4 regions of the Paenibacillus sp. JCM 9796 genome follow, and region 2 is predicted to be linked to each of the others. Evidence: a T-box and tRNA genes for the amino acid it is inferred to sense, from the RefSeq annotation. Region 2 holds a T-box; the other regions hold tRNA genes.
The links. The T-box of region 2 lies ahead of ileS (isoleucine--tRNA ligase). A T-box ahead of a tRNA ligase gene usually reads a tRNA of that ligase, here a tRNA-Ile.
Positions count from the first base shown of each region.

Region 1: it has a tRNA-Ile gene. The T-box ahead of ileS (isoleucine--tRNA ligase) is inferred to sense a tRNA for this amino acid. The anticodon was not compared.
Region 3: it has a tRNA-Ile gene. The T-box ahead of ileS (isoleucine--tRNA ligase) is inferred to sense a tRNA for this amino acid. The anticodon was not compared.
Region 4: it has a tRNA-Ile gene. The T-box ahead of ileS (isoleucine--tRNA ligase) is inferred to sense a tRNA for this amino acid. The anticodon was not compared.

Region 1 is NZ_AP043723.1:2,804,460-2,808,672, forward strand. It holds rRNA gene ACZ439_RS13520 (16S ribosomal RNA) at 1-1,309, shown strand, start outside; rRNA gene rrf (5S ribosomal RNA) at 1,444-1,560, shown strand; tRNA gene ACZ439_RS13530 (tRNA-Ile) at 1,622-1,698, shown strand; tRNA gene ACZ439_RS13535 (tRNA-Ala) at 1,715-1,790, shown strand; rRNA gene ACZ439_RS13540 (23S ribosomal RNA) at 1,959-4,213, shown strand, end outside.
Region 2 is NZ_AP043723.1:4,838,110-4,842,322, reverse strand. It holds gene ileS (isoleucine--tRNA ligase) at 1-1,340, opposite strand, end outside; T-box leader at 1,396-1,662, opposite strand; gene ACZ439_RS23235 (DivIVA domain-containing protein) at 1,746-2,225, opposite strand; gene ACZ439_RS23230 (YlmH family RNA-binding protein) at 2,346-3,128, opposite strand; gene ACZ439_RS23225 (YggT family protein) at 3,145-3,414, opposite strand; gene ACZ439_RS23220 (cell division protein SepF) at 3,438-3,866, opposite strand; gene ACZ439_RS23215 (YggS family pyridoxal phosphate-dependent enzyme) at 3,897-4,213, opposite strand, start outside.
Region 3 is NZ_AP043723.1:3,639,321-3,643,533, reverse strand. It holds rRNA gene ACZ439_RS17590 (23S ribosomal RNA) at 1-619, opposite strand, end outside; tRNA gene ACZ439_RS17585 (tRNA-Ala) at 778-853, opposite strand; tRNA gene ACZ439_RS17580 (tRNA-Ile) at 871-947, opposite strand; rRNA gene rrf (5S ribosomal RNA) at 984-1,100, opposite strand; rRNA gene ACZ439_RS17570 (16S ribosomal RNA) at 1,236-2,776, opposite strand; gene ACZ439_RS17565 (thiazole synthase) at 3,153-3,926, opposite strand; gene thiS (sulfur carrier protein ThiS) at 3,990-4,190, opposite strand.
Region 4 is NZ_AP043723.1:2,527,181-2,531,393, forward strand. It holds rRNA gene ACZ439_RS12165 (23S ribosomal RNA) at 1-2,169, opposite strand, end outside; tRNA gene ACZ439_RS12170 (tRNA-Ala) at 2,328-2,403, opposite strand; tRNA gene ACZ439_RS12175 (tRNA-Ile) at 2,421-2,497, opposite strand; rRNA gene rrf (5S ribosomal RNA) at 2,534-2,650, opposite strand; rRNA gene ACZ439_RS12185 (16S ribosomal RNA) at 2,786-4,213, opposite strand, start outside.

The DNA.
Region 1 (4,213 bases), 2.0 Mb from region 2:
CCTGCGGCGCATTAGCTAGTTGGTGGGGTAACGGCCCACCAAGGCGACGATGCGTAGCCGACCTGAGAGGGTGATCGGCCACACTGGGACTGAGACACGGCCCAGACTCCTACGGGAGGCAGCAGTAGGGAATCTTCCGCAATGGGCGCAAGCCTGACGGAGCAACGCCGCGTGAGTGATGAAGGTTTTCGGATCGTAAAGCTCTGTTGCCAAGGAAGAACGCCTCGGAGAGTAACTGCTCTGAGGGTGACGGTACTTGAGAAGAAAGCCCCGGCTAACTACGTGCCAGCAGCCGCGGTAATACGTAGGGGGCAAGCGTTGTCCGGAATTATTGGGCGTAAAGCGCGCGCAGGCGGTCTTTTAAGTTTGGTGTTTAAGCCCGGGGCTCAACCCCGGTTCGCACTGAAAACTGGGAGACTTGAGTGCAGGAGAGGAAAGCGGAATTCCACGTGTAGCGGTGAAATGCGTAGAGATGTGGAGGAACACCAGTGGCGAAGGCGGCTTTCTGGACTGTAACTGACGCTGAGGCGCGAAAGCGTGGGGAGCAAACAGGATTAGATACCCTGGTAGTCCACGCCGTAAACGATGAGTGCTAGGTGTTAGGGGTTTCGATACCCTTGGTGCCGAAGTAAACACAATAAGCACTCCGCCTGGGGAGTACGCTCGCAAGAGTGAAACTCAAAGGAATTGACGGGGACCCGCACAAGCAGTGGAGTATGTGGTTTAATTCGAAGCAACGCGAAGAACCTTACCAGGTCTTGACATCCCTCTGACCGGTACAGAGATGTACCTTCCCTTCGGGGCAGAGGAGACAGGTGGTGCATGGTTGTCGTCAGCTCGTGTCGTGAGATGTTGGGTTAAGTCCCGCAACGAGCGCAACCCTTGAACTTAGTTGCCAGCATTCAGTTGGGCACTCTAAGTTGACTGCCGGTGACAAACCGGAGGAAGGTGGGGATGACGTCAAATCATCATGCCCCTTATGACCTGGGCTACACACGTACTACAATGGCCGGTACAACGGGAAGCGAAGTCGCGAGATGGAGCGAATCCTTAGAAGCCGGTCTCAGTTCGGATTGCAGGCTGCAACTCGCCTGCATGAAGTCGGAATTGCTAGTAATCGCGGATCAGCATGCCGCGGTGAATACGTTCCCGGGTCTTGTACACACCGCCCGTCACACCACGAGAGTTTACAACACCCGAAGTCGGTGGGGTAACCGCAAGGAGCCAGCCGCCGAAGGTGGGGTAGATGATTGGGGTGAAGTCGTAACAAGGTAGCCGTATCGGAAGGTGCGGCTGGATCACCTCCTTTCTATGGAGTCCGTGCCACCTGCAGGGTGGCGGACAAATCTACAGCAGCACCACTGCTGTAACAGAAGCACTCACTTCGATGTTCAGTTTTGAAAGGCGCAATAGCCTTTCCTGGTTAGCCCGCTAACCGATTCGTTTGGTGATGATGGCGGAAGGGAACCACGCGTACCCATCCCGAACACGAACGTTAAGCCTTCCAGCGTCGATGGTACTTGGACCGCAGGGTCCTGGGAGAGTAGAACGTCGCCAAGCAAGCCCACCACGGGTGGGCTTTTCTTATGAAACAAAATAGTTACTGAAAGCAAGACCTCGAGGGCCCTTAGCTCAGCTGGTTAGAGCGCACCCCTGATAAGGGTGAGGTCGGTGGTTCGAGTCCACTAGGGCCCACCAATAACTTCATACGTATGGGGCCATAGCTCAGCTGGGAGAGCGCCTGCCTTGCAAGCAGGAGGTCAGCGGTTCGATCCCGCTTGGCTCCACCAAATCTTACCTCTTGAAATAAGTAAGAGAGTATGATATGATTTTTTTCGTCGCTGATTTGATAGTGCGACAAAATTAGTCGATTTGTTCCTTGAAAACTGGATAAACGAAACAAAGCAACAAATGCTGAATCAAAATCCGGTATGACTTCGGTCGTACAAGTGATAGCTGGATAAGCTATAAAGAGCACACGGAGGATGCCTAGGCACCAGGAGCCGAAGAAGGACGTGGCGAACAACGATAACGCCTCGGGGAGCCGTAAGCAGGCATTGATCCGGGGATGTCCGAATGGGGGAACCCGCGTGAGGTAATACTCACGTACCATGCAGTGAATACATAGCTGCATAGGAGGCATACGAGGGGAACTGAAACATCTAAGTACCCTCAGGAAAAGAAAACAAAAGTGATTCCGTCAGTAGCGGCGAGCGAAAGCGGATTAGCCCAAACCAAGGAGCTTGCTCCTTGGGGTTGTAGGACGCCGTCATGGGTGCAGCAGGTTAGGCGAACAGGTCTGGAAAGGCCGGCCATAGAGGGTAAAAGCCCCGTAACCAAAAGTCTGCGAACACCCTAGGCGTATCCTGAGTAGGGCGGGACACGTGAAACCCCGTCTGAATCCGGCAGGACCATCTGCCAAGGCTAAATACTCCCTGGTGACCGATAGTGAAGCAGTACCGTGAGGGAAAGGTGAAAAGAACCGCGGGAGCGGAGTGAAAAAGAACCTGAAACCGTGTGCTTACAAGAAGTCAGAGCCCGTTAACGGGTGATGGCGTGCCTTTTGTAGAATGAACCGGCGAGTTACGTTTGCAAGCAAGGTTAAGGTGAGAAGCCGTAGCCGCAGCGAAAGCGAGTCTGAATAGGGCGAAATAGTTTGTAGGCGTAGACCCGAAACCGTGTGATCTACCCCTGTCCAGGGTGAAGGTGCGGTAACACGCACTGGAGGCCCGAACCCACGAATGTTGAAAAATTCGGGGATGAGGTGGGGGTAGCGGAGAAATTCCAATCGAACTCGGAGATAGCTGGTTCTCCCCGAAATAGCTTTAGGGCTAGCCTCGGGAGATGCGTCGTGGAGGTAAAGCACTGATTGGGTGCGGGGCCCGCCAAGGGTTACCAAGTCCAGTCAAACTCTGAATGCCACAGACGTTATCCCGGGAGTCAGACAGTGAGTGCTAAGATCCATTGTCAAGAGGGAAACAGCCCAGATCATCAGCTAAGGTCCCCAAGTGTGTGTTAAGTGGGAAAGGATGTGGAGTTGCACAGACAACCAGGATGTTGGCTTAGAAGCAGCCACCATTGAAAGAGTGCGTAATAGCTCACTGGTCGAGTGACTCTGCGCCGAAAATGTAACGGGGCTAAACACACCACCGAAGCTATGACGAGCGCAAGTGATTGCGCTGGGGTAGGGGAGCGTTGTATGCGGGTAGAAGCTGGATCGTGAGGACTGGTGGACTGCATACAAGTGAGAATGCCGGTATGAGTAACGAAAAGATCAGTGAGAATCTGATCCGCCGTAAGCCTAAGGGTTCCTGAGGAAGGTTCGTCCGCTCAGGGTAAGTCGGGACCTAAGGCGAGGCCGAAAGGCGTAGTCGAAGGACAACAGGTTGAAATTCCTGTACCACCGTGAACCGTTATGAGCGATGGGGTGACGCAGAAGGATAGTGACGCGAGCTGATGGATGCTCGTCCAAGCAGTGAGGCTGGTGTGTAGGCAAATCCGCACACCGTAAGGCTGGGCTGTGATGGGGAGGGAAATTTAAGTACCGAAGGTCATGAGTTCAGGCTGCCAAGAAAAGCCTCTAGCCAGGGAGAAGGTGCCCGTACCGCAAACCGACACAGGTAGGCGAGCAGAGCATGCTAAGGCGCTCGGAAGAACTCTCGTTAAGGAACTCGGCAAAATGACCCCGTAACTTCGGGAGAAGGGGTGCCTCGGTAGGGTGAATAGCCCGAGGGGGCCGCAGTGAAAAGGCCCAAGCGACTGTTTAGCAAAAACACAGGTCTGTGCGAAGCCGCAAGGCGAAGTATACGGGCTGACGCCTGCCCGGTGCTGGAAGGTTAAGGGGAGCGGTTAGGGGCAACCCGAAGCTGTGAACCGAAGCCCCAGTAAACGGCGGCCGTAACTATAACGGTCCTAAGGTAGCGAAATTCCTTGTCAGGTAAATTCTGACCCGCACGAATGGCGTAACGACTTGGGCGCTGTCTCGACGAGAGATCCGGTGAAATTTTAATACCTGTGAAGATGCAGGTTACCCGCGACAAGACGGAAAGACCCCATGGAGCTTTACTGCAGCTTGATATTGGACTTTGGTACGATCTGTACAGGATAGGTGGGAGCCTGGGAAGCCTGCGCGCCAGCGTGGGTGGAGGCGCCGTTGGGATACCACCCTGATCGTATCGGAGTTCTAACCTGGTACCGTGAACCGGTACGGGGA
Region 2 (4,213 bases):
ATCATGTTGTGCAGACGGGTCTCGCCCCACTCCGGCGTCCAGTCGATGCGTTTGATTTCGTCCAGCATCGCTTGACGGAATTTATCGACGGAAGCGAACCATTGCTCGGTCGCACGGAAGATAACGGGCTTCTTCGTCCGCCAGTCATGCGGGTATTGATGCTGGATCGTGTTCATATGCAGCAGGTGGCCGGAAGCTTGCAGCATCTCCGTGATCACCTTGTTTCCCTTATCGTAGAACATGCCTTCAAAGCCCGGCGCTTCCGCCGTAAAATGCCCCTGATCGTCCACCGGACACAACACGCCGATGTTATAACGTTGCCCGATGACAAAGTCATCTTCCCCGTGACCCGGCGCGGTATGAACGCAGCCCGTACCCGCTTCCAGCGTGACATGCTCGCCGACCATCACGAGGGACGTGCGGTCGTAGAACGGATGCTGGCAGAGCACATGCTCCAGCTCGGCGCCTTTGTAGGCAGACAGCACCTTCACGTCTGTCCAGCCGATTTCCTTCGCCGCCGCTTCGAGCAGCCCTTGCGCAAGCACAAACTTGCGGCCGGCCGCCTCTACCAGCACGTAGTCAAATTCCGGATGCAGACTGATCCCGAGGTTGGCAGGAAGCGTCCAAGGCGTCGTCGTCCAGATGACGATCGCGGCATCCTCGGGCAGCTTGCCTTTTCCGTCTTTCACTTGAAACGCCACATAGATCGAGGTTGAAGTTTTGTCTTTATATTCGATTTCCGCTTCGGCCAGCGCGCTCTCCGAGGACGGAGACCAATAGACCGGCTTCAGCCCTTTGTAGATGTAACCTTTGTTCACCATGCCGCCGAACACGCGGATTTGCTGGGCTTCGTATTTTGGCTGCAGGGTTACGTACGGGTTCTCCCAATCGCCGCGGATACCTAGCCGCTTGAACTGTTTCTTTTGTTTCTCGACCCACTCGAGGGCGTAGGCTTTACAGTAATCGCGGAATTCCGGAACGCTCATTTTTTTACGGTCGACCTTGCCGCCGTTGGCGATGGCCTGCTCGATCGGCAAGCCGTGCGTGTCCCAGCCCGGCACGTACGGGGCGTCGTAGCCCTGCATCGTTTTGAAGCGGACGATAATATCTTTCAATACTTTGTTCAGCGCATGGCCGATATGAATATCCCCGTTTGCATACGGAGGACCGTCATGCAGTATAAATTTCGGCTTGCCTTTGCGGCTTTCTTGCACGAGACGGTAGATGTCAATCTCTTCCCAGTGCTGCTGCATTTTCGGTTCGGCCTGCGGCAAGTTCCCGCGCATCGGAAACTCGGTTTGCAGCAGGTTTAACGTTTTTCCATAATCTACGTTTGACATATTTACCCACGCTCCTGACTTGATTCAAACCAAACAAAAAAAAGACCTCGCATCCCATAGGGACGAGAAGTCTCGCGGTACCACCCTGATTAAGACAATAGCCAACCCCATCCGCGGCTGACGCCCGACCGGATGAATCAATTGGCTTATAATCTTCGCTCCATGATCGATAACGGGATCATCCGTTGCTCTTTACTTACGCATCGGTTCAAGAGACGCTCCTGGGTGATATTCCTAAGCCGCCGAAGTCCGGGCTCGCACCAACCCCCGAATCGCTTGCTTCAGCCGTACGCCAAGTACTCGTCCCAGTCTTCGCTTTCACATATGGTAACTTAACAGGAGTATATCGAAAATTGCGCGCATCGTCAACTGACACGGCTTGTATGAATATCCGGGCTGTCCGGTTTACGGCTGCTCCACTTCCGTGCGCTCAAGCGAGTTCCAATCTTCCTTGCTGAGCAGTTCGAGCTGCGCTTCGATTAACGTCCGGAAACGGGTACGGTAGATCGATGCCTGTTTCTTCAGCTCCTCGATCTCAACCGAGATTTTGCGCGCCTTCGAAAGCGATTCGTTAATAATCCGATCGGCGTTTTTCTCCGCTTCCTTGATGATGAGCTGTGCTTCTTTCTTCGCGTTCGTTTTTACCTCATCCGCAGCTTCCTGAGCGACGATGATCGTCTTGCTCAGCGTTTCCTCAATGTTTGCAAAGTGATCCAGCCGCTCTTGAATCGTAATCAATTGATTTTGCATCTCTTTATTTTCACGAATTAACGCCTCGTAGTCTTTAATAACCTGATCCAAAAATTCATTGACCTGATCCTCGTCATATCCTCGGAACGAACGACTAAATTCCTTATTATGTATATCGAGCGGTGTTAAAGCCATTCTTGCACCTCCTGCATATTTGAGCAACGTGCGCCGATGATGTTCGACATCCATGCGTATTGGTATATTTCGACAATACTTAGATTTTTCCTGCCTGCATAAATCAAAAAAATCGGCAATTTATGCATATTTGCCGATTCGAATGCGATACCTGCCTTTTTTGGTCAGCCCTTCGACTTCCAACACTTTGAACCTGCCGAACCCCTTCAGCGACACGACGTCACCCTGCTTCAGCGGCTTGCTCGGATCCTCTTCCTGCTTCCAATTCACTTTGCAGCGGCCCGCTTTGATCGGAACAAGCACCTTCGCGCGGCTGAGCCGGTACACGTCGCTGACAATCCCGTCCAAGCGGAGGGAAGCGACGGTCAAGTTCATGTCGTCGAGCTTCGTTTCCGTGGCCTGCAGCTTGTCCAGTGGCAGCGTGCCCGTATGCACGTGCACACGATGCACCTGGTTCAAGTGAAGCACGATATAATCGGCGATCTCTGCGGCGGCAAGAAAGTGGCATCCGGTCGGCAGCACATAGATGTCGCCGACTTTATCCCGTTTAATGCCCAAACCGAGTATTGCGCCCATATAGTCGCCATGGTCCAAATCGCCCAGGCTGTCGTCTGTGGAAGACACTTCGATTAGCCGGATGCCCATCTCTTCATCATCCAGTACGCGGTAATCCGGGGCGACAATCGCCCGCTTCCGCTCGGCGTTCGGGTGACCTCCCTCGAAGCGAACCTGCACGTCTGCGCTTCGATTCACGAGACTCGTTAAGATGAACGCTTGTCTTGGGTCTAAAAAATCGGTCCGTTTCACTTCATGCTGCTCGGCCCTGGCCACCCATTCGGCGGCTTGATCGACGAAACGATGCTCATCCGGGTGAAAGTGAGCGTAAATGTTATCCTGCGTCAGTTGAAATCACCTTCAATTAAGGGATGATGTAGCCGATGACGACGGCCAATCCCATGCCGATAAAACGTAGCGCAATTAAGGCGACGATCGGCGAAATGTCGATCATGCCTCCGATCGGCGGGATGAAGCGGCGAAACAGACCCAAATACGGCTCGCACAGCTTAGCCAGTATTTCGCCGATGAAGCTCTCCCTCGCGTTAGGCAGCCAGGAAAGCAGCACGTAAGCGATAAGCACGTATTGATAAATGTTGACGAGTGTGGATATGAAACCTTCAATAGAGCTCAAATACGTTCACCTCGTTTTTGTAGTCAAGCTTGTTCATCCTGGTTGAGCAATTCCGAGATGGAACCGTGAATTTCAACCGTATCCGGCGTGCACAGAAAAATATTCGGACCTATCTTGGAGATCGAGCCGTTCAAAGCGTACACCGTACCGCTCAGGAAATCGACGATCCGCGTCGCCTGATCGGTACGAACGCGGTGCAGGTTGACGACAACCGGGCGGCGGGAACGCAGATGATCGGCGATTTCCTGCGTTTCCTCGTAAGAACGCGGCTCGTGCAGGACGACCCGAATATTTTTTTGCGAATGAATGCTCACAATGTTCCCTTTAGTTTTACGCACTTCCTGCGCCGGAGTTTCATTTTCTTCATGCTGCTCCAAGCTGCGCTCGCGCTCGACGAGCTCTTCCTCTTCCTGCAGGCCGATCAAATTCATAAACTTGTTATAAACGCCCATATCCGTTCCCTCCCTTTGTTTGGTGACGCTTTATTCTTTACCCACCAAAATAGAGCCGAGCCTCACCCAAGTCGCGCCTTCCTCGATTGCCACTTCGTAATCGTTCGACATGCCCATGGACAATTCCGACACTTCGTAATCAAGTACGCCGGCGTCGTTCAAGCGGTCGCGCCACTCCCGAAGCCCCCGAAATACAGGCCTGGTTTCCTCAGCTTCCGCTTCGTACGGCGCCATGGTCATCAACCCGGCAATCCGAATCGAATCCATTCCCCGTATTTCTCTAACGAACGAGATCAGCGATTCCGGCTCCAATCCGTATTTCGACTCCTCGCCGGATACGTTCAGCT
Region 3 (4,213 bases), 1.2 Mb from region 2:
GGTTCATTCTACAAAAGGCACGCCATCACCCATGAACGGGCTCTGACTTCTTGTAAGCACACGGTTTCAGGTTCTTTTTCACTCCGCTCCCGCGGTTCTTTTCACCTTTCCCTCACGGTACTGCTTCACTATCGGTCACCAGGGAGTATTTAGCCTTGGCAGATGGTCCTGCCGGATTCAGACGGGGTTTCACGTGTCCCGCCCTACTCAGGATACGCCTAGGGTGTTCGCAGACTTTTGGTTACGGGGCTTTTACCCTCTATGGCCGGCCTTTCCAGACCTGTTCGCCTAACCTGCTGCACCCACGACGGCGTCCTACAACCCCAAGGAGCAAGCTCCTTGGTTTGGGCTAATCCGCTTTCGCTCGCCGCTACTGACGGAATCACTTTTGTTTTCTTTTCCTGAGGGTACTTAGATGTTTCAGTTCCCCTCGTATGCCTCCTATGCAGCTATGTATTCACTGCATGGTACGTGAGTATTACCTCACGCGGGTTCCCCCATTCGGACATCCCCGGATCAATGCCTGCTTACGGCTCCCCGAGGCGTTATCGTTGTTCGCCACGTCCTTCTTCGGCTCCTGGTGCCTAGGCATCCTCCGTGTGCTCTTTATAGCTTATCCAGCTATCACTTGTACGACCGAAGTCGTACCGGATTTTGATTCAGCATTTGTTGCTTTGTTTCGTTTATCCAGTTTTCAAGGAACAAGTTCTTGCTGCCGTTCAACCGGCAGGAAAGTCATCTTACCATAATGCCGATCGCTCGACAAGAGGTAGTTTTTGGTGGAGCCAAGCGGGATCGAACCGCTGACCTCCTGCTTGCAAGGCAGGCGCTCTCCCAGCTGAGCTATGGCCCCAAACATTATGAAATTTATGGTGGGCCCTAGTGGACTCGAACCACCGACCTCACCCTTATCAGGGGTGCGCTCTAACCAGCTGAGCTAAGGGCCCTCATGTTGACCTTATTCATCCACACAAGGTGGATTCGCTTGGCGACGTTCTACTCTCCCAGGACCCTGCGGTCCAAGTACCATCGACGCTGGAAGGCTTAACGTTCGTGTTCGGGATGGGTACGCGTGGTTCCCTTCCGCCATCATCACCAAACGAATCGGTTAGCGGACTAACCGAGAAAGGCTATTGCGCCTTTCAAAACTAAACATCGAAATGAGTGCTTCTGTATACAGCAGTGGTGCTGCTGTAGATTTGTCCGCCACCCTGCAGGTGACATGGACTCCATAGAAAGGAGGTGATCCAGCCGCACCTTCCGATACGGCTACCTTGTTACGACTTCACCCCAATCATCTACCCCACCTTCGGCGGCTGGCTCCTTGCGGTTACCCCACCGACTTCGGGTGTTGTAAACTCTCGTGGTGTGACGGGCGGTGTGTACAAGACCCGGGAACGTATTCACCGCGGCATGCTGATCCGCGATTACTAGCAATTCCGACTTCATGCAGGCGAGTTGCAGCCTGCAATCCGAACTGAGACCGGCTTCTAAGGATTCGCTCCATCTCGCGACTTCGCCTCCCGTTGTACCGGCCATTGTAGTACGTGTGTAGCCCAGGTCATAAGGGGCATGATGATTTGACGTCATCCCCACCTTCCTCCGGTTTGTCACCGGCAGTCAACTTAGAGTGCCCAACTGAATGCTGGCAACTAAGTTCAAGGGTTGCGCTCGTTGCGGGACTTAACCCAACATCTCACGACACGAGCTGACGACAACCATGCACCACCTGTCTCCTCTGCCCCGAAGGGAAGGTACATCTCTGTACCGGTCAGAGGGATGTCAAGACCTGGTAAGGTTCTTCGCGTTGCTTCGAATTAAACCACATACTCCACTGCTTGTGCGGGTCCCCGTCAATTCCTTTGAGTTTCACTCTTGCGAGCGTACTCCCCAGGCGGAGTGCTTATTGTGTTTACTTCGGCACCAAGGGTATCGAAACCCCTAACACCTAGCACTCATCGTTTACGGCGTGGACTACCAGGGTATCTAATCCTGTTTGCTCCCCACGCTTTCGCGCCTCAGCGTCAGTTACAGTCCAGAAAGCCGCCTTCGCCACTGGTGTTCCTCCACATCTCTACGCATTTCACCGCTACACGTGGAATTCCGCTTTCCTCTCCTGCACTCAAGTCTCCCAGTTTTCAGTGCGAACCGGGGTTGAGCCCCGGGCTTAAACACCAAACTTAAAAGACCGCCTGCGCGCGCTTTACGCCCAATAATTCCGGACAACGCTTGCCCCCTACGTATTACCGCGGCTGCTGGCACGTAGTTAGCCGGGGCTTTCTTCTCAAGTACCGTCACCCTCAGAGCAGTTACTCTCCGAGGCGTTCTTCCTTGGCAACAGAGCTTTACGATCCGAAAACCTTCATCACTCACGCGGCGTTGCTCCGTCAGGCTTGCGCCCATTGCGGAAGATTCCCTACTGCTGCCTCCCGTAGGAGTCTGGGCCGTGTCTCAGTCCCAGTGTGGCCGATCACCCTCTCAGGTCGGCTACGCATCGTCGCCTTGGTGGGCCATTACCCCACCAACTAGCTAATGCGCCGCAGGCCCATCCGTAAGCCATAGGTTGCCCCATGTTTCATGATTCCCCCATGCGGAGAAACCAGCTATCCGGTCTTAGCTACCGTTTCCGGTAGTTATCCCGATCTTACAGGCAGGTTGCCTACGTGTTACTCACCCGTCCGCCGCTAACCATCCCCGAAGGAATGGTCCGCTCGACTTGCATGTATTAGGCACGCCGCCAGCGTTCGTCCTGAGCCAGGATCAAACTCTCCATTAAAGTAGAAAGCTGACTTGCTCATTGTTGAAGCTAGCTGAGATATTGCTATCTCTTATTTAAGGCACTCACTCGATGTTCAGTTTTCAAAGGGCAATTGTCCGACAAAGCCGCGTTCTCACGCCATTTCTTCTTTGTCATTTATTGTCGCTTCGTTTAGCGGCGACTTTTATAATATACCACATTCACCTAACTCAATGCAAGCATTTTTTATTTCCAATTCTTCACTGCTTGCTTCTCACCTTCTTAAAAGATAAGTCCTTTTAAGCGGCGAGAATTAATTTAACATATGCCTAAGTCGAAAGTCAAGCTAGTAGCCAAATTTTTTTTCTGTCTTAAAAAGAAGGGGCAGGCAGTCCTGCGCAGCCCCTTCCCACTCCTATTCGATCATGCCTTCAACCGGACTGCTGGCTGATGCATACCGCTTCTTAGGTATTCGTCCGGCCAAAAAACCTTTGCGTCCGGCTTCAACGGCAAGCTTAAATGCTTCAGCCATTAAAGCAGGGTTAGCCGCGCCGGCCACGGCCGTATTCAATAACACACCGTCGGCGCCCAATTCCATCGCAAGCGCAGCATCCGCCGGACCGCCGATGCCCGCATCGACAATAATCGGCACCTTCGCTTCTTCAATAATAAACCGCAGGTTGCCCGGGTTCACAATCCCTTGGCCCGAACCTATTGGAGAAGCGCCCGGCATGACCGCAGCGGCACCCGCTTCTTGAAGCTTTCTTGCCAAGATTGGATCGTCCGACGTGTAAGGCAGCACGATAAAACCTTCTTCTACTAATATCTTGGTCGCTTCCAGAGTGCCTACAGGATCGGGAAGGAGCGTTCTCGGATCGCCGATGACTTCAACCTTGATCATATCGCATAGTCCGGACGCTTTGGCTAAACGGGCAATTCTCACCGCTTCATCGACGGTGTAAGCTCCTGCCGTATTCGGAAGCAGTCTGAATTTCCTCAGATCAAGCGTTTCTAGAAAATTAGGTGCTTCCGGATTGTCTATCGGCAGACGGCGAATCGCGAATGTGAGCAACTCGGCTTCCGAAGCCCGAACTGCATCCGCCTGAATGTCCAGCGACGTAAACTTGCCCGTGCCAAGCAGCAAACGCGATTTAAACTCATAGGGACCGATTTTCAACAGGTCAGTCATGTTATTCTTTCTCCTTTTCTAGTACGATTCTAGTACGATGGTTTAACTCAAGCTCATGAAGACTTAACCGCCACCCACAAAATGAACGATTTCCAATTGATCGCCTTCCTGTAAGGGTGTGCTTTCATACTGATGCCGTTCAATAATTACACGGTTTAGTTCGACGACTAATATTTTGTGCTGCAACTTAAAAAAACCGAGCAGCTCCGCGACCGTCGCCACGCCGCTTACCTCGCGCACTTCTCCGTTAACGACCAACTTCAACGGTGTCCCTCCTCCGATTTTTG
Region 4 (4,213 bases), 2.3 Mb from region 2:
ATCCTGTACAGATCGTACCAAAGTCCAATATCAAGCTGCAGTAAAGCTCCATGGGGTCTTTCCGTCTTGTCGCGGGTAACCTGCATCTTCACAGGTATTAAAATTTCACCGGATCTCTCGTCGAGACAGCGCCCAAGTCGTTACGCCATTCGTGCGGGTCAGAATTTACCTGACAAGGAATTTCGCTACCTTAGGACCGTTATAGTTACGGCCGCCGTTTACTGGGGCTTCGGTTCACAGCTTCGGGTTGCCCCTAACCGCTCCCCTTAACCTTCCAGCACCGGGCAGGCGTCAGCCCGTATACTTCGCCTTGCGGCTTCGCACAGACCTGTGTTTTTGCTAAACAGTCGCTTGGGCCTTTTCACTGCGGCCCCCTCGGGCTATTCACCCTACCGAGGCACCCCTTCTCCCGAAGTTACGGGGTCATTTTGCCGAGTTCCTTAACGAGAGTTCTTCCGAGCGCCTTAGCATGCTCTGCTCGCCTACCTGTGTCGGTTTGCGGTACGGGCACCTTCTCCCTGGCTAGAGGCTTTTCTTGGCAGCCTGAACTCATGACCTTCGGTACTAAAATTTCCCTCCCCATCACAGCCCAGCCTTACGGTGTGCGGATTTGCCTGCACACCAGCCTCACTGCTTGGACTGAGCAATCCATAGCCCAGCGTCACTATCCTTCTGCGTCACCCCATCGCTCATAACGGTTCACGGTGGTACAGGAATTTCAACCTGTTGTCCTTCGACTACGCCTTTCGGCCTCGCCTTAGGTCCCGACTTACCCTGAGCGGACGAACCTTCCTCAGGAACCCTTAGGCTTACGGCGGATCAGATTCTCACTGATCTTTTCGTTACTCATACCGGCATTCTCACTTGTATGCAGTCCACCAGTCCTCACGATCCAGCTTCTACCCGCATACAACGCTCCCCTACCCCAGCGCAATCACTTGCGCTCGTCATAGCTTCGGTGGTGTGTTTAGCCCCGTTACATTTTCGGCGCAGAGTCACTCGACCAGTGAGCTATTACGCACTCTTTCAATGGTGGCTGCTTCTAAGCCAACATCCTGGTTGTCTGTGCAACTCCACATCCTTTCCCACTTAACACACACTTGGGGACCTTAGCTGATGATCTGGGCTGTTTCCCTCTTGACAATGGATCTTAGCACTCACTGTCTGACTCCCGGGATAACGTCTGTGGCATTCAGAGTTTGACTGGACTTGGTAACCCTTGGCGGGCCCCGCACCCAATCAGTGCTTTACCTCCACGACGCATCTCCCGAGGCTAGCCCTAAAGCTATTTCGGGGAGAACCAGCTATCTCCGAGTTCGATTGGAATTTCTCCGCTACCCCCACCTCATCCCCGAATTTTTCAACATTCGTGGGTTCGGGCCTCCAGTGCGTGTTACCGCACCTTCACCCTGGACAGGGGTAGATCACACGGTTTCGGGTCTACGCCTACAAACTATTTCGCCCTATTCAGACTCGCTTTCGCTGCGGCTACGGCTTCTCACCTTAACCTTGCTTGCAAACGTAACTCGCCGGTTCATTCTACAAAAGGCACGCCATCACCCTGTTGACGAACAAGTTCGCAACATAGGGCTCTGACTTCTTGTAAGCACACGGTTTCAGGTTCTTTTTCACTCCGCTCCCGCGGTTCTTTTCACCTTTCCCTCACGGTACTGCTTCACTATCGGTCACCAGGGAGTATTTAGCCTTGGCAGATGGTCCTGCCGGATTCAGACGGGGTTTCACGTGTCCCGCCCTACTCAGGATACGCCTAGGGTGTTCGCAGACTTTTGGTTACGGGGCTTTTACCCTCTATGGCCGGCCTTTCCAGACCTGTTCGCCTAACCTGCTGCACCCATGACGGCGTCCTACAACCCCAAGGAGCAAGCTCCTTGGTTTGGGCTAATCCGCTTTCGCTCGCCGCTACTGACGGAATCACTTTTGTTTTCTTTTCCTGAGGGTACTTAGATGTTTCAGTTCCCCTCGTATGCCTCCTATGCAGCTATGTATTCACTGCATGGTACGTGAGTATTACCTCACGCGGGTTCCCCCATTCGGACATCCCCGGATCAATGCCTGCTTACGGCTCCCCGAGGCGTTATCGTTGTTCGCCACGTCCTTCTTCGGCTCCTGGTGCCTAGGCATCCTCCGTGTGCTCTTTATAGCTTATCCAGCTATCACTTGTACGACCGAAGTCGCACCGGATTTTGATTCAGCATTTGTTGCTTTGTTTCGTTTATCCAGTTTTCAAGGAACAAGTTCTTGCTGCCGTTCAACCGGCAGGAAAGTCATCTTACCATAATGCCGATCGCTCGACAAGAGGTAGTTTTTGGTGGAGCCAAGCGGGATCGAACCGCTGACCTCCTGCTTGCAAGGCAGGCGCTCTCCCAGCTGAGCTATGGCCCCAAACATTATGAAATTTATGGTGGGCCCTAGTGGACTCGAACCACCGACCTCACCCTTATCAGGGGTGCGCTCTAACCAGCTGAGCTAAGGGCCCTCATGTTGACCTTATTCATCCACACAAGGTGGATTCGCTTGGCGACGTTCTACTCTCCCAGGACCCTGCGGTCCAAGTACCATCGACGCTGGAAGGCTTAACGTTCGTGTTCGGGATGGGTACGCGTGGTTCCCTTCCGCCATCATCACCAAACGAATCGGTTAGCGGGCTAACCGAGAAAGGCTATTGCGCCTTTCAAAACTAAACATCGAAGTGAGTGCTTCTGTATACAGCAGTGGTGCTGCTGCAGATTTGTCCGATGACCTACAGTCATCATGGACTCCATAGAAAGGAGGTGATCCAGCCGCACCTTCCGATACGGCTACCTTGTTACGACTTCACCCCAATCATCTACCCCACCTTCGGCGGCTGGCTCCTTGCGGTTACCCCACCGACTTCGGGTGTTGTAAACTCTCGTGGTGTGACGGGCGGTGTGTACAAGACCCGGGAACGTATTCACCGCGGCATGCTGATCCGCGATTACTAGCAATTCCGACTTCATGCAGGCGAGTTGCAGCCTGCAATCCGAACTGAGACCGGCTTCTAAGGATTCGCTCCATCTCGCGACTTCGCTTCCCGTTGTACCGGCCATTGTAGTACGTGTGTAGCCCAGGTCATAAGGGGCATGATGATTTGACGTCATCCCCACCTTCCTCCGGTTTGTCACCGGCAGTCAACTTAGAGTGCCCAACTGAATGCTGGCAACTAAGTTCAAGGGTTGCGCTCGTTGCGGGACTTAACCCAACATCTCACGACACGAGCTGACGACAACCATGCACCACCTGTCTCCTCTGCCCCGAAGGGAAGGTACATCTCTGTACCGGTCAGAGGGATGTCAAGACCTGGTAAGGTTCTTCGCGTTGCTTCGAATTAAACCACATACTCCACTGCTTGTGCGGGTCCCCGTCAATTCCTTTGAGTTTCACTCTTGCGAGCGTACTCCCCAGGCGGAGTGCTTATTGTGTTTACTTCGGCACCAAGGGTATCGAAACCCCTAACACCTAGCACTCATCGTTTACGGCGTGGACTACCAGGGTATCTAATCCTGTTTGCTCCCCACGCTTTCGCGCCTCAGCGTCAGTTACAGTCCAGAAAGCCGCCTTCGCCACTGGTGTTCCTCCACATCTCTACGCATTTCACCGCTACACGTGGAATTCCGCTTTCCTCTCCTGCACTCAAGTCTCCCAGTTTTCAGTGCGAACCGGGGTTGAGCCCCGGGCTTAAACACCAAACTTAAAAGACCGCCTGCGCGCGCTTTACGCCCAATAATTCCGGACAACGCTTGCCCCCTACGTATTACCGCGGCTGCTGGCACGTAGTTAGCCGGGGCTTTCTTCTCAAGTACCGTCACCCTCAGAGCAGTTACTCTCCGAGGCGTTCTTCCTTGGCAACAGAGCTTTACGATCCGAAAACCTTCATCACTCACGCGGCGTTGCTCCGTCAGGCTTGCGCCCATTGCGGAAGATTCCCTACTGCTGCCTCCCGTAGGAGTCTGGGCCGTGTCTCAGTCCCAGTGTGGCCGATCACCCTCTCAGGTCGGCTACGCATCGTCGCCTTGGTGGGCCGTTACCCCACCAACTAGCTAATGCGCCGCAGGCCCATCCGTAAGCCACAGGTTGCCCCATGTTTCATGATTCCCCCATGCGGTGAAACCAGCTATCCGGTCTTAGCTACCGTTTCCGGTAGTTATCCCGATCTTACAGGCAGGTTGCCTAC